Linked DNA regions of Zymomonas mobilis subsp. mobilis ATCC 10988. The protein of the gene in region 1 interacts with the protein of each later gene in a pairwise test. Links are inferred from orthologs where the notes say so. Each region holds a gene or a part of one and is shown on either strand. Other genes may lie near its edges. The genes, in order: uvrA and uvrB.

Evidence for each region.
Region 2: the proteins of uvrA (region 1) and uvrB interact in binary tests that used the Escherichia coli proteins (3 or more experiments, as listed by UniProt). The link is inferred for Zymomonas mobilis subsp. mobilis ATCC 10988 from one-to-one orthologs.

The regions. Positions count from the first base shown.
Region 1 is NC_017262.1:1,773,137-1,781,564, reverse strand. The notes cover bases 3,079-6,446. They hold uvrA (excinuclease ABC subunit UvrA), read left to right. Parts: upstream 3,079-3,405; coding sequence 3,406-6,246; downstream 6,247-6,446. Other genes in these bases: ZMOB_RS08030 (sulfite exporter TauE/SafE family protein), read right to left, coding at 6,302-6,446; ZMOB_RS08040 (hypothetical protein), read left to right, coding at 3,079-3,248. Also shown: gyrB (DNA topoisomerase (ATP-hydrolyzing) subunit B), read right to left, coding at 1-958; DNA replication/repair protein RecF, read right to left, coding at 1,101-2,231; bfr (bacterioferritin), read left to right, coding at 2,346-2,819; more of ZMOB_RS08040, read left to right, coding at 2,841-3,078; more of ZMOB_RS08030, read right to left, coding at 6,447-7,069; ZMOB_RS08025 (tRNA-binding protein), read right to left, coding at 7,224-7,562; ZMOB_RS08020 (ABC transporter ATP-binding protein), read right to left, coding at 7,677-8,428. UniProt on the Escherichia coli protein: The UvrABC repair system catalyzes the recognition and processing of DNA lesions. UvrA is an ATPase and a DNA-binding protein. A damage recognition complex composed of 2 UvrA and 2 UvrB subunits scans DNA for abnormalities.
Region 2 is NC_017262.1:1,063,552-1,071,541, forward strand. What follows is about bases 2,300-5,229. They hold uvrB (excinuclease ABC subunit UvrB), read left to right. Parts: upstream 2,300-2,640; coding sequence 2,641-4,818; downstream 4,819-5,229. Other genes in these bases: ZMOB_RS04675 (hypothetical protein), read left to right, coding at 2,300-2,303; ZMOB_RS10490 (hypothetical protein), read left to right, coding at 2,412-2,543. Also shown: rod shape-determining protein RodA, read left to right, coding at 1-943; more of ZMOB_RS04675, read left to right, coding at 1,569-2,299; tRNA guanosine(34) transglycosylase Tgt, read left to right, coding at 5,858-7,045; NAD-dependent DNA ligase LigA, read left to right, coding at 7,092-7,990. UniProt on the Escherichia coli protein: The UvrABC repair system catalyzes the recognition and processing of DNA lesions. A damage recognition complex composed of 2 UvrA and 2 UvrB subunits scans DNA for abnormalities.

The DNA.
Region 1 (8,428 bases):
GCTGGACTTTTTCTTTTTTCAAAAGACCGGATTTATCGGCATAATTGTTTAAGGTGCGCGTCAAAGCAGCGCGGAATGCTGCCAAATGGGTACCGCCGTCACGCTGCGGAATGTTGTTGGTAAAGCAAAGAACCTGTTCATAATAGCTGTCGTTCCATTCCAGAGCGACATCAATCATCACATCATCGCGGTCGCCATGAATAGCGACAGGTTCGGGAATTAACGCTGTTTTTGCCCGATCAAGCCATTTCACAAAAGCAGCGATACCGCCTTCATAGAATAATTCGACCGTTTTTTCAGGATCGGTGCGCTTGTCGGTTAATTGCAACCGGACACCGGAATTCAAAAAGGCCAATTCGCGGTAACGATGTTCCAGCTTTTCAAAATTGAATTCGGTAATTTTGAAGGTTTCGGCAGAAGGATGGAAGCGAACCCGCGTGCCTCTTTTATCGGAAGCGCCGACGACCTGTAACGGTTCAACGGCAACACCATGCTCGAAACGCATCCGGTGTTCTTGTCCATCGCGCCAAACGGTCAATTCAAGATAATCACTAAGCGCGTTCACCACGGAAACGCCCACGCCGTGCAAACCGCCGGAGACCTTATAAGCGTTACTATTCGCGTTATTATCGAATTTACCACCGGCGTGAAGCTGGGTCATGATGACTTCAGCTGCCGAAACGCCTTCTTCGGGATGAATACCGGTTGGAATACCGCGTCCGTTATCTTCAACCGAGACCGAACCATCGTCATAAATCGCGATTTTTACCAGATCGCAGTAACCGGCCAAGGCTTCGTCAATGGCGTTATCGGAAACTTCGAACACCATATGGTGCAGACCCGATCCGTCATCCGTATCACCAATATACATACCAGGCCGTTTGCGAACGGCATCCAGCCCCCGCAGAACCTTGATAGATCCTGCATCATAATCGTCATGCTGTTTTGATGTTGCCATAGTCTTAACTTATAGCGGGATGTTGCCAATAACCCAAGCAAAAGCCGCCTGATTTTAAAGGAAATATTACATTATCGGAGGAAGCGGTAAAAAGAGCGCGGATCTTTATATCCCCTTTTATACAGTCAGTCGGTTCTCTTTTTCAGAAAGCGGAGATAATTTCGCCCTTATCAAGCTGAAAATAGCAGGCGGCCTCCCCTGCGGTTTCAAAGAGAGAAGGTTCGGTACCGGTCATCCAGACTTGGCCGCCTTTTGATCGCAAAATATCAAATAAAATCGCCCGACGGGACGGGTCAAGATGCGCCGCAACCTCATCCAGTAACAGAACCGGCGGCTGGCCATTTTTTTCGGTAATCAGATTAACTTGAGCCAACACAAGCCCAAGTAACAGGGCTTTTTGCTCGCCTGTCGAGCTTTGGGCAGCAGGCATGGCTTTGGCATGATGGGTGACCTTTAGATCTGCGCGATGAACGCCTTGCAATGTCCGACCAATGGCGGCATCGCTTGTCCGGCTTTTTTGCCAGATATTTTGCAAAAGCGGCATGATCTCTTCGGAATTATGAGTCACAAGATCGCGGCTATCAACACCTTCTTCCAAAGCCAGATCCGCTTTGGCGAAAAGGCCGTCTTCCTGTTTGGCAATTTCTTCGGATAGTAAATCCACAAGCTGCCGCCGTGCCAAAAGAATATGGGTCGCCTGTTCCGCCATAATCTGTTCCAAGCCGTCTAACCAAAGAGGATCATAGCCTTTTTCATCGGAAAGCAGCTTGTTCCGTTGTCGCATCGCCGCTTCATAACGGCTGTAATGTCGGGCATGAGACGGAAAAATCGTCAATGTCAGCCGATCTAGAAAACGGCGGCGCGAAGAAGCACCTTCCTGAAACAATCTGTCCATTGCAGGGGTAAGCCATAATATCGCCAGCCATTCCGATAAGGCATTAGCCGAAGTCGTCACGCCATTAACGCGCACCTGACGCGAGGATGCCCGAGGTGCAAGCCCGATACCAATGGTTACGGGATCAATTCGGCCTGAGGATTCCAGTGGATGCAGTTTGGCCGAAATCGCAAAACCGCCCTCGCCTTCGCGCCGGACAAGATCAGGTAAAGGGCTGCCGCGAAATCCTCGCCCCGGAGAAAGCAACGAAATCGCTTCTAAAATGTTTGTTTTACCGACACCATTTTCACCGGTCAGGATTACCAGCCCAGCTTCGGCCTGTAATCGTATTTGCTGGTGTGACCGGAAATCATGGAGAGAAAGGCCGGATATAAACACAGTAATGCCCCGTTCCGATAGAATTATATGATAATGATATTGGGAAAGTTAATTTTTTATAATAAAGTTTTAATGCTAGGCTAATAAAAGCTGAAGAGCGAAAGGCACCCATCAATGAGCGCAGATCCTAAAATAATCGAACATCTTAACCGCCAACTTACCAATGAATTGACGGTCATCAATCAATATTTTCTCCATGCCCGCAGTTTAGAACATTGGGGCGTTTCGGTTCTTGCCAGAAAAGAATCCGAAGAATCTCTTGAAGAAAGAGGCCATGCCGATGCTTTGATCGAGCGGATTTTTTATCTTGGCGGCCTGCCTAACTTGCAGCGTTATGAAGCTATTACCGCTAGTGAAGACGTGCCTGCGGTTTTGAATACGGACTTGCGGCTTGAGAAAAAAGCGGTCAGCGATTTGAAAGTAGCCATCGCCTATGCAGAATCAACGCATGATTTTGTATCCCGCGATCTGTTCGTCAAAATTTTGATCGCCGAAGAAGCCCATATCGATTTCCTGAATACTCAGCTTAATCTGATCGAGCTGATGGGATTGGAACGCTATATTCAGCAGAATTCTGATCCAGCCTGATTTATCGGAAAAATAGCTGCCATGTCTTGTCATGGCAGCTATGCCGCCGCCTGTTATGAAAGAAGAAGTCATCTTATGGGAAAAAATCTTTTCTGGGCTGGAATAGGGCTTCTTGCCTTGACGCTTTCGGTTGCGGCCATGGCTTATCCCCATGGATATCACTATGGCCATTATGGGCGGTCGGGATATATCCGAAACGGTTATTCATCTGGTTATGTCAGAGGTTATGATCATTCCGGCTATATCCGTCATTATGGCTGGTCTGGCTATGTGCCGCGTTATGGGTCAATGGGCTATAACCATCGTTATAATCCCTATAATCATAATCCTATGCGCTATAATCACAGCTATAATCATCTGGATAGGCAGCTTTTATATCCGTCCAATCGCTGGGATGGCGCTTATCGCTATAATGGCTATGAACGGTAGCAGAATGACATTTCTGCCGATTTCAAAGTCCCTTGCCTTGCCGTTTTTGGATAGCCTCTTGTAGAACAAAGGGGGAATATCCATCTCTTTTCCTCGCCCTGATTGATAGCCCCGCATCACCAGACCCATTTTCTGAAAGATAGGATTTTTGCCTGTTATGCTTTCGACTATTTCTATTCGCGGCGCACGCGAACATAATCTCAAAAATGTTTCGATTGATATTCCGCGCAATAAACTTGTCGTCATGACCGGCTTGTCGGGGTCGGGTAAATCCAGCCTCGCTTTTGATACTATCTATGCCGAAGGACAGCGGCGTTATGTCGAATCCCTGTCCGCTTATGCTCGCCAATTTTTGGAAATGATGCAAAAGCCGGATGTCGATCATATTGAGGGTTTATCGCCAGCGATTTCTATCGAACAGAAAACGACCAGCAAAAATCCGCGTTCGACGGTCGCCACAGTCACCGAGATTTATGATTACATGCGGCTGTTATGGGCGCGGGTCGGGATTCCTTATTCTCCGGCAACGGGATTGCCTATTACCGCGCAGACCGTCAGTCAGATGGTTGATCGGGTGATGGCTTTGCCGGAAGGGAGCCGTTTGCATTTATTGGCTCCGGTCGTCAGAGGACGAAAAGGCGAATATCGCAAAGAAATGGCCGAATGGCAGAAAGCAGGCTTTTCACGACTTCGGATTGATGGTGAATATTATCTGATCGAAGAAGCACCAAAAATTGACAAGAAACGCAAGCATGACATTGAGGTTGTGGTTGATCGTCTGGTTATCAAAGAAGGGCTGGAAACCCGTTTGGCGCAATCGCTTGAAACCGCATTAAAATTGGCGGACGGGATTGCGATTGCCGAGCCAGCCGATGAAGGCCGTTTCGAGCCGATGCTTTTTTCCGAGCATTTTTCTTGTCCGGTATCAGGTTTTACCATTCCTGAAATCGAGCCACGCCTTTTCTCTTTTAACGCGCCACAGGGTGCCTGCCCTGCTTGTGATGGGTTGGGCGAAAAGCCTTATTTTGATGTGCGGTTGATTGTGCCGAATGAATCCCTTTCTTTGGCAAAGGGGGCTTTGATGCCTTGGGCGAGAAGCACGCCGCCCAGCCCTTATTATATGCAGATTTTATCCAGTCTGGCGCGTTATTATGATTTCTCGTTGGAAACGCCTTGGAAGAAGCTCCCTGAAAAAATTCAGAATGTCATTCTTTACGGGAGTGAAGGCGAAGTTATTCCTTTGCGCTTTTCTGAAGGTAATCAGATTTATGAGGTTGAAAAAGCCTTTGAAGGTGTGATCCGCAATTTGGAAAGGCGGCTGGTAACGACTGATAGCGAAACCATTCGCGAAGATATTGGACGTTATCAATCGGCAGCGCCCTGTGAAGTCTGTCATGGTGCGAGATTAAGGCCGGAAGCCTTGGCCGTTCTGATTGACCATCATAATATTTCTGATGTGACCAAGATGACCGTCAAGCCAGCTTTGGAATTTTTCAGACAGTTACCCGAAAAGCTGACGGAAGCACAAAATCAAATTGCTGAACGCATTTTGAAAGAGATTATCGAAAGGCTGGGATTCCTCGATAATGTCGGGCTGGATTATTTGAGCCTCGACCGCTCTTCCGGCACACTTTCTGGTGGTGAAAGTCAGCGCATCCGTCTCGCTAGTCAGATCGGTTCCGGTTTGTCCGGTGTTTTATATGTGTTGGATGAACCCTCTATCGGTTTACATCAGCGTGATAATGATCGCTTGCTTGAAACCTTGAAGCGATTGCGCGATTTGGGCAATTCAGTTCTGGTTGTCGAGCATGATGAAGATGCTATTCGTCTTGCCGATTATGTCGTCGATATGGGCCCCGGTGCGGGGGTGATGGGTGGTAAAGTGATTGCCGCCGGTTCGCCACAGGATATTATTGATTGTCCTAATAGTTTGACCGGGGCGTATCTTTCAGGGCGGCGGGAAATTGCAGTTCCCGATAAACGTCGCAAGGGGAATGGTAAAAAGCTGACCATTAAAGGAGCGACCGCCAATAACCTTCAAAATGTGACGGCATCTATTCCCTTGGGGACTTTTACCTGTGTCACGGGGGTTTCAGGCTCCGGTAAATCCAGCCTGATTTTGGATACGCTTTATACGGCGGCGGCCAGAGAATTGAATGGTGCGCGGCTGATTAGTGGTGACTATAAATCTATTTCGGGATTGGAGCATCTCGACAAGGTGATTGATATTGACCAATCACCTATTGGGCGCACGCCCCGTTCCAATCCGGCAACCTATACCGGTGCGTTTACCGCTATTCGGGAATGGTTTGCCAAATTACCGGAGGCTCAAGCCCGCGGTTATAAAGCCGGTCGTTTTAGTTTTAACGTCAAGGGCGGGCGTTGTGAGGCTTGCCAAGGTGATGGCGTCAAAAAGATCGAAATGCATTTCTTGCCGGATGTTTATGTCACCTGTGATGTCTGTCATGGTGCGCGCTATAATCGCGAAACGCAGGAGGTCAAATTCAAAGGCCAATCTATTGCCGATGTTTTGAATATGACGGTCGATCAGGCAGCAGAATTTTTTGAAGCGGTGCCTTCTATCCGTGACAAGATGGCAATGCTTGCCCGTGTTGGTTTGGGCTATATCAAGGTTGGTCAGCAAGCGACGACTTTATCAGGCGGTGAGGCGCAACGCGTTAAATTGGCAAAAGAATTGTCAAAAAGGGCAACAGGGCGAACGCTGTATATTCTTGATGAACCAACCACGGGTCTTCATTTTGAAGATGTCCGAAAATTGCTGGAAGTTCTGAATGCCCTAGTCGATCAAGGAAATAGCATTGTCGTGATCGAGCATAATCTGGATGTCATTAAGACAGCTGATTGGCTAATTGATCTGGGTCCCGAAGGTGGCACTGGTGGCGGTCAGATTATTGCGGCTGGCACGCCAGAAAAAGTGGCCGAGACTGAGGGAAGCTATACTGGCCATTATTTAAAACGGATGCTTCAACCCAAATAGGCGGTCAAGATTAGGGTCAGTTTTTTAGAAGCTGACCCTGATTTGTCTTTCAGACTTAAAGATGATTGTAATATTTGAGAAAGCTGAAAGTCACAGAAACCAACATAATTGTTAGAAATAACAGCCGTAACAATTTAGAGCTTTTATAAATGACCAAATAAGCCCCTATTTGGCCGCCCAGAAAAGACCCGATACCCATCATTAAAGCGGCGAAATAGTTTACTTTGCCACCCCCTATAAAGATAGTCAGTGCCGTGACATTGCCTGCGATATTTAACGGTTTTGCATACATTGTCGCGATATTCAGACGTAATCTGTAGATATGATTCAAGATAATTGTCCAGATCGCGCCTGTACCTGGCCCGAAAAAACCGTTATAGAATCCGACAGCCCCGCCAAGACAGGGCAGTAATTTTGGATTTTCGGGAAGGCTTTCTTTCTCGGGCTGGGAATAAGAGGTCGGAGAAAAAATATAATAAAGAAAAACCGATAGAAGAAGCCATGGGACAATTTTATTAAGCCTTTTTTCGTCGCAAATTTGAAGTAGAATTGTTCCCAAGGCAGAAGCGATGACCGTCGAGAATAAAGACAAATATAATGGTCGTAATTTGAGATGACGGCTTTTCCAAAAGTGTAAGGCAGCAGAGAATTCACCAATAGCCGATTGGAATTTATTAGTTCCTAAGGCGGTCACGGCACCCATTCCGGTTAAAGCCAAGGCAGGAACCGTAATTAGCCCCCCGCCCCCGCCCAATGTATCGACGATGCCCGCGATAATGGAGATGATAAAAAGGAAAAGATCGCAATATAGGGTTGAGTCCATGGGGCGGATACCTTTTAAAGCCGCCTATCCGGCTGTCGTAAAATCAGAGACGTCAAAATTATGTCGAAAACGCGCGGAAGAGAGCGAGATTGAAGGACAGAGCCTTCCGATGATGTCCATACTCTGTCCTTGTAAAATATGAAGGTATTTTACGTTAAAATAGCCGTGTTCCGAGTGGCACCGACTGTTCCGGCGAAATGAGAATAACGCGCCCTTCGGCATCGGACACGCCCAAGGTCAAAACTTCCGAGAAGAAATGCCCGATTTGTCTTGGCGGGAGATTGACAACGCACAGAATCTGACGGTCTATTAAATCTTGGGCAGTGTAGAAATCGACTATCTGGGCGCTTGAGCGTTTAATCCCGATATCTGCCCCGAAATCAATGACCAATTTCCATGCCGGTTTACGGGCTTCTGGGAAAGCCTGCACTTCGATAATTTTGCCTACCCGAATGTCTATTTTTAAAAAATCGTCAATAGTGATGTTCGACATTATTAATACCCATTTCCAATAGAAATCAGAAGCAGGCTAGCATCACGAATATGATTTTTGCGCTCGATCTATCGCAATTAAATGCAACAAAAAATCAGCTTTTTATCGGGTCGTTTAATGAAGGGGCCCTTCGGCTTTGCGATCAAAAAATTGCCGAACATAGGGATTGTCGGTTGTCCGAAGGTCTTGAGTATTTCCTGTCCAGATAATACGCCCTTCATGCAGGAAGGCGATCTTATCCGCAATTTTGCAAACCGAAGCCATGTCATGGGTAATGGTAATTGCGGTCATACCATTATCGCGCACGAGGCTAAGCGTTAAATCGTCAATGACATCAGAGCGAATGGGGTCGAGGCCTGCGGTCGGTTCATCAAACAACAGGATTTCGGGTTTAGCCGCAATCGCCCGTGCAATCGCTACGCGTTTTTGCATCCCTCCCGATAATTCCCCAGAACGAAGATTGAGAATCCTGTCATCCAATCCGACCCGTGCGAGATATTCGCTCGCCAATTTTTGCATTTTGGCGGGATCGCGTAAATGACCTTGGGTAATGGCAAAGGTAATATTGCGCCAAACTGGCAAGGAATCGAATAACGCCCCGCCTTGGAACAGCATCCCGATATGATCGCGAATAGAAGCCAATTGGCTTTGGGACATGGTTTCAATATCCTGCCCCTCTATTTCGATAGAACCGGCATCGGCTTCGATCAGGCCTAATATGGTTTTCAGCAAAACCGATTTGCCGCCGCCGGACTGGCCGATAATGACAACCGACTGTCCTTTGTCGATATCAATATCCACGCCTTGTAAAACAGCGTGATCGCCAAAAGATTTTTTTAACCCGCGAATTCGGATGAGAGGCTGTG
Region 2 (7,990 bases), 710 kb from region 1 along the record:
CGCGATTGCTATCAGCCGTATAGATCAGGGCAGTTTGAAGCAAATTTCTTGGCCGCTTTACGGCGGGTTATTGCTCCTCCTTATTTTTGTCGAGCTATTTGGCTTTGTAGGTGGCGGTAGTCGGCGATGGCTTAATCTGGGGATTATGACCCTTCAGCCTTCGGAATTGATGAAGTTGGCGATTGTCCTTGCGATTTCCCGTTTTTATGATTTGCTGCCTGCGGGTGAGATTAGAACCTTTTCCGCTATGTGGCCTGCGGCTGTTTTAATTTTGGTTCCGGCGCTTCTTGTTGCAGTTCAGCCTGACCTTGGAACGGCATTGATGATTGTCGCGGGGGGGGTAATTGTCTGTTTTTTGGCTGGATTGCCCTTATGGCTATTTATCGGGGGCGGTGTGTCCTTGGCGGCGATTGCGCCGCTCGCTTTCTTTTTTCTATTGCATGATTATCAGCGCAATCGGGTTTTGATCTTTTTAACGCCTGAAAGTGACCCTTTGGGGCGAGGATATCATATCAGTCAGTCCAAAATCGCGATTGGTTCAGGTGGTATTTTTGGCAAGGGATTTTTGAATGGCACTCAGAGCCATCTCGATTACTTGCCTGAACGTCACACCGATTTTGTTTTTGCAACAATGGCCGAGGAATGGGGACTGATCGGAGGGCTGTTCATTATTGTCAGTTTTATGATTATCATCAGCTGGGGCATGAAGGTGGCATTAAATGCGCCGTCACGTTTCGCCAAATTAACGGCAGCAGGCCTATCTTCGACTATTTTTTTCTATGTTGCGATCAATCTAGCTATGGTTATGGGGATGGCACCCGTAGTGGGCATTCCACTGCCTTTAGTCTCTAATGGTGGCTCGGCAATGATGAATGTGATGATTTGTTTAGGGCTGCTCATGGCGATTGATCGTTGGACACGCTATCCCAAAAAAGGATTTTGATCTGGCCTTGAGCCCATAGAGTATTTTGGCATACTCGATTGAGCCAACCTATTGTCTGAAGATTTTTCAAAGAAAGTTATAAGGTCTTATTTTTGTTATTATGATTATTTTAAAATATAAAAATATTTTATTATTTCATTTTTTAGTATATAAATTTTTATTGATTTTATTCTTGGTAAGAATGTCCTTTGAAATTTATAGGTTGTCTTGAATGATTTTTAGAATAAATTTTTCATATAAATAGCTTTTTATAAAAATAAATAATAATAGATCGCGGTTTCTTTAAATTATATTTTAAAAAATTTTAGCGAAGTGAATATATAAAATATAGTGATGCATTATAATTCTAAATTACGGTTATATTTATTATATTTGAAATAATTATATAATTTAAAGTGTAAAAATAACAAATTATTTCTATTTTTCTGAATTTTTTTTTAATTTACTTATCGTTTTCTTTGTTTTACCCCTTTCTTGTTAGCTAGTTTTTTAAGGGGGGTGTATAGTAAAGCCTTAGATATTTCCGCTATTGATATCAATTCACATAGAAAAAGTATGACTGATTATAAGATATTTATTTTCAGATCTTTATACTTCAAAACTATGAATGGAAATAAAGATATACATGAAGTTAATCTGTAATTTTGGAATAACATTTGGATTATTCCTTGTACCCTCTTCCGTTTTTGCTACTCAAAGCAGTTTATCTTCTAATTACCAGCAATGGTACACAGGTTCGCTTTTATCACCATCCGGCGCATTGCGTCAGGGCGGTGTCACAATCGAACCGTATATATCTTATAATCGTCCTATAGATAGTGTGGATGCTTTTGGCCACAAAGGTCCTATCTACGGTGGCACCCAAAGCATTGTTAATACAACACTCGTTAAATATGGCATTACCAACCATTTGAGCGTTCAGCTTCATCCTCAATTTTTTTATAAATGGCGTTCCACTTATGGGAACGGGGGTGGTCAGCCTCGGGTCGGCGATTTACCGCTTGATTTCATTTGGCGTTTTGTTGATCCGAATGAAAGTCGTCTTATTCCGGCTGTGATGCTTCAGAGTGGTATCTCTTTCCCGACAGGTCGTTATGACCATTTGAATTCTGATAAAACCAATGCCGGTGGTAATGGTAACTATGTTTTCCGCGCTGCTTTGGTAACCCAATCGACTTATCGTATTGCGGGTCATGCTTTGCGGGTTCGTGGATGGGCTAATATCCGTAAATCTGTCCGTGATGCTGAAATCCATGGCATTAGTAGCTATGGAACCAGTAAAGATTTTATTGGTCATGCGGAAACCGGCACGAGTGGCGAGGGCGGTATTTCCGTTGAATATGGTATCAATCAACGTTGAGTTCTGGCCTGTGACGTTGCCCGTGATTGGTCTTATGGTTCCAAGGTCAAGGGTTATAATAATGCCGTTGATTATGTTGAAAAGAAAGGGCAGGGATCCGGTGCTTGGGTGGTTGCCCCGGCTGTCGAATATAACTGGTCAGCTCGCTATGGTATTATCGCCGGTGTTTCTACGCCTTTCTGGGGCAGAAATACGACTGAAAGCCTGTCAGGACAGGTCGCTTTTGATATGGTTTTCTAGTCACTTTTTATATTACCCAATCCATAATGGTTTTGAATATAAAATTTAACCGCTTTCTACGCTTGTTTCCGGCGCTGGGGTTTATCATATCCAAGATATGACTATCGCGATCCGCACGACGCTTGATGAGCCAGAAAATCATTTCGATTTTGTGCCTCATCGCCCCAGCCGCCCTGAAAAAACAGAGCCGTCAAAACCGTTTCGTCTTGTTTCCGATTACGAGCCAGCGGGTGATCAGCCGCAGGCCATTAGCGCCTTGTGTAAAGATATTCAAAAAGGCGAGCGGGATCAGGTTCTGTTAGGGGTAACCGGATCCGGTAAGACCTTTACCATGGCAAAAGTCATTGAGAAATTACAGCGGCCTAGTTTGATATTGGCGCCTAATAAAATTCTGGCTGCCCAGCTTTATGGTGAGTTTAAACGCTTTTTTCCTGAAAATGCGGTCGAATTTTTCGTGAGCTATTACGATTATTATCAGCCGGAAGCCTATGTGCCGAGGACAGATACCTATATCGAAAAAGATAGCGCCATCAATGAAGCGATAGACCGGATGCGCCATGCGGCAACGCGTTCTTTATTAGAGCGCGAAGATGTTATTATCGTGGCCTCGGTTTCTTGTCTTTATGGTATCGGTTCGGTTGATACCTATTCATCCATGACCTTTCGTTTATTGAAAGGTCAATTAGTCGATCAGCGGGAAATTATTCGCCGTTTGGTTGCTTTACAGTATAAGCGCAATGAGGTTGCCTTTGGACGAGGTTCTTTCCGTGTCAAAGGCGATACCCTTGAGATATTTCCATCCCATTATGAAGATATGGCTTGGCGTATCAGCTTTTTCGGGGATGAAATCGAAGAAATTTCTGAATTCGATCCTTTGACTGGGGTGAAGATCGCTAAACTCGACCAGATTAAAATTTATGCTAATTCTCATTATGTGACACCAGAACCGACTTTGAAGGCTGCTAATAATGCGATCCGGCGCGAGTTGGACAACCGTTTGCGGGAATTCAAAGCTGAAGGTAAATTACTGGAAGCGCAGCGATTGGAAGAGCGCACCGAATTCGATCTGGAAATGATGGCTGCAACCGGTGCTTGTTCCGGTATTGAAAATTATTCCCGCTTTCTGACCGGACGCGCCCCCGGAGAACCTCCGCCTACTTTATTTGAATATTTGCCTGATAATGCTTTGTTATTTGTGGATGAAAGCCATCAGACGATTCCGCAAATTAACGGTATGTCACGGGGTGATTATCGCCGTAAAACGACTTTGGCTGATTATGGCTTCCGCTTGCCTTCCTGTATTGATAACCGACCTCTTCGGTTTGAAGAATGGAATGCGATGCGTCCGCAAACCGTCTATGTTTCTGCAACGCCGGGACCGTGGGAATTGGAGCAAACTGGCGGCGTTTTTGTCGAACAGATTATTCGACCGACGGGGCTGGTTGATCCTGCAATCGAAGTTCGACCGATTGAAGAGCAGGTTGATAATCTGATCTTTGAAGCCAAGAAAACGGCGGCGGCCGGATGGCGTTCTTTGGTGACGACCTTGACCAAGAGAATGGCTGAGGATTTGACTGAATATATGTATGAAGCGGGGTTGAAAGTCCGTTACATGCATTCCGATGTCGAAACGATCGAACGCATCGAGCTTATTCGGGATTTGAGATTAGGCGTTTATGACGTCTTGATCGGTATCAACCTGTTGCGAGAAGGCTTGGATATCCCAGAATGTGGATTAGTGGCCGTATTAGATGCTGATAAAGAAGGCTTTTTGCGGTCTGAAACTTCACTGATTCAGACGATCGGTCGAGCTGCGCGTAATGCCGAAGGGCGTGTTATTTTGTATGGTGACAAGATAACCGGTTCGATGGCGCGGGCTATGGCAGAAACTGAACGCCGCCGGATTAAGCAGATTGCCTGGAATAAAGCGCATAATATTACACCTGCAACGGTTAAGCGGCAGGTCGATGATATTGTCGGTCATTTCGGTGTTATCGACAGTAGTGAGGCCGCCGCTACCATCGAAAATCATGATCCGAAGGTTTTGGCACGTTCTATTTCCGAGACTGAAAAAGAGATGTTAGAAGCCGCCGCTAATTTGGAATTTGAAAAAGCGGCACAATTAAGAGATGTCTTGCACCAGTTGAAAAGACAGGAATTGGGACTGCCTCCTGAAAAGTCGTCTGAGATCCAAGGTCGGTCTGAAGCCGGACGTCCCGGCACTCGAAAAACCAGAAGTGACAAAGCTAGGCTCAGGACTCATTCTTTGAGATAGAAGATGAAACTTGCTGCGATATGGATTGCTGACATGAATGTGTGAGCGCACCGGTCGTATCGTGTTGCGACACGCCGCCAGTCTTTGAGCTTTGCGAACATATTTTCGATGAGGTGACGCTTTTTATACAGATGCCAGTCGTAAGGCGGCTTTGATTTCCGGTTCTTCTTCGGCGGAATACAGGCGGTGATATTCCGGTCTGCGAGAGACTGTCTGATTTTATTACTGTCGTATCCCCGGTCCCCGAGAATTTCTTGTGTTTCTTCCGGCAGATTTGCCAGCAGAACATCCGCGCCTTTGAAGTCACTGACCTGACCTGCGGTCAGATGCAGCCGGACAGGGCGGCCCTGACTATCGCATACAGCGTGAAGCTTTGAGTTCAGTCCGCCTTTCGTGCGTCCGATATGGCGGGGAAAAGCCCCTTTTTGAGCAGGGAGGCCGCTGTCCGGTGTGCTTTCAGATGTGTTGCATCGATCATCAGACGCTTTGAACGGCCTGCCTGCTCCGTCAGGGCGACGAAGATCCGGTCAAAGACACCCAGGCGGCTCCACCGGATAAACCGGTTGTATAAAGTCTTGTGCGGGCCATACGCTTTCGGGGCGTCTTTCCACTGAAGGCCGTTGCGGATCACGTAAACGATCCCGCTCAGGACACGACGGTCATCGACACGCGGCACACCATGCGCCAGTGGAAAAAACGGCTTAATCCGTTCCATCTGGTGCTCAGACAGCAAAAACACGTCACTCACAGCTTCACCTCCATCGGTAAACCTGTGAATCACAACAGCCCGCTCAACTCAAGAAATTAACAGGTCCTGAGCCTAGAGAAGCCAAGGCTTCTAAGCGCGTCAAGCAAGAAGCCGGTGAAAAATTATTGAGATCGCGAGGGCATTGATTGGGGAATAGGGTGAGGTCTCTGCCTTGAAGTATACAATCTTGAAAAAGGCCGAGACCTCAAAATTTTTATTTTTTGCTATACCCTTATTTCGTAAAACCTGTTGTCAGACGTTGCTTTTCTCTCGATAGGGATGAGCTTGGAAATGATGACGGCAGTCAAAGGAAGAAATGTGGTAGAAGCAACAGCGCAAGAGACCGATCGTCCGCGTTTTTCTTTTTCAATCGCGGCAAGGGAAGGAAAATCCCGCACCGGCACTATCGAAATGAAGCGGGGCGTTATCCGAACCCCTGCCTTTATGCCGGTTGGAACGGCAGCTACCGTAAAGGCTTTGAAGCCGGAAACAGTTCGGGCAACTGGCGCTGATATTATCTTGGGGAATACCTATCATCTGATGCTTCGTCCGGGTGCCGAACGGATAGCTAAGCTGGGCGGATTACATTCTTTTATGGGGTGGGATCGGCCTATTTTGACGGATAGCGGCGGGTATCAGGTGATGAGCCTGTCTTCTTTGACGAAGCAGAGCGAAGAGGGCGTTACCTTTAAAAGTCACCTTGACGGTTCCCGCCATATGCTGTCGCCGGAACGTTCTATCGAAATCCAGCATTTACTAGGCAGTGATATCGTAATGGCCTTTGACGAATGCACGCCTTATCCGGCAACGCCTTCGCGCGCGGCTTCGTCAATGGAACGCTCGATGCGGTGGGCGAAAAGATCACGGGATGCCTTTGATAGCCGAAAAGAACAGGCCGAAAATGCGGCTTTGTTCGGAATTCAGCAAGGCTCTGTTTTTGAAAATCTGCGGCAACAATCGGCGGATGCTCTGGCTGAAATCGGCTTTGATGGCTATGCTGTTGGGGGATTGGCTGTGGGTGAAGGACAGGATGAAATGTTCCGCGTCCTTGATTTTTCTGTGCCGATGCTGCCCGATGACAAACCCCATTATTTGATGGGCGTTGGCAAGCCTGATGATATCGTTGGAGCAGTTGAACGCGGCATTGATATGTTCGATTGCGTCTTGCCGACACGTTCCGGTCGGAATGGGCAAGCCTTTACATGGGATGGGCCTATCAATATCAGAAATGCTCGTTTTTCAGAAGATTTGAAGCCGTTGGATAGTGAATGTCATTGTGCCGTTTGCCAGAAATGGAGCCGCGCCTATATCCATCATTTAATTCGGGCGGGTGAGATCTTGGGGGCTATGCTGATGACAGAGCATAATATCGCCTTTTATCAGCAGCTTATGCAAAAAATACGGGACTCTATTTCGGAGGGGCGTTTTTCGCAATTTGCTCAGGATTTCAGAGCGCGCTATTTCGCACGGAATAGCTAGAAATTGTGATTGTATAGATGAGGCAGCAAGGCTGGAGCTTGGCAGAATGAATGCGGATATTGACCTTTTTTCTTATCTGAATCCTGAAAAACAGGATTTGTCAGCTCTGGCTCCGAAAGATTTATCTCGTGAACAAGCGGTTATTGAATTGGAACGCTTGGCAAATTTGATCAGCCATTACGATCATCTTTATCATGATAAGGATAATCCGGCTGTTCCTGATAGCGAATATGATGCCTTGGTCTTGCGAAACCGTCGGATTGAACAGTTTTTTCCTGACTTAATCCGGCCGGATTCTCCAAGTAAAAAAGTCGGTAGTCGTCCTAATTCACGTTTGCCCAAAATTGCACATCGGGCAGCGATGCTTAGTCTTGATAATGGTTTTCTGGATCAGGATGTTGAAGATTTTTTGGGTCGGGTCCGCCGTTTTTTCAATTTAAAAGAAAATCAGGCCGTCATTTGCACTGTTGAACCGAAAATTGACGGTCTCTCTTGCTCGTTGCGTTATGAAAAGGGCATTTTAACTCAGGCCGTTACGCGAGGAGACGGGGTTATTGGTGAGGATGTTACGCCTAATGTCCGCGTTATTGATGACATCCCCAAAACATTAAAAGGCGATAATTGGCCAGAAATTATTGAAATTCGTGGCGAAGTTTACATGGCAAAAAGCGATTTTGCTGCTTTGAATGCTCGTCAGACAGAAGAAAATAAAAAGCTTTTTGCCAATCCTCGCAATGCTGCGGCTGGGTCTTTGCGGCAGCTAGACCCGAATATTACCGCAAGACGTTCTCTTCGCTTTTTGGCGCATGGTTGGGGCGAGGCTACATCTCTACCTGCCGATACCCAATACGGCATGATGAAAATGATAGAAAGCTATGGCTTGTCTGTCAGTAATCTGCTGGCTCGTGCTGACAATATTGGGCAGATGCTCGATTTCTATCAGAA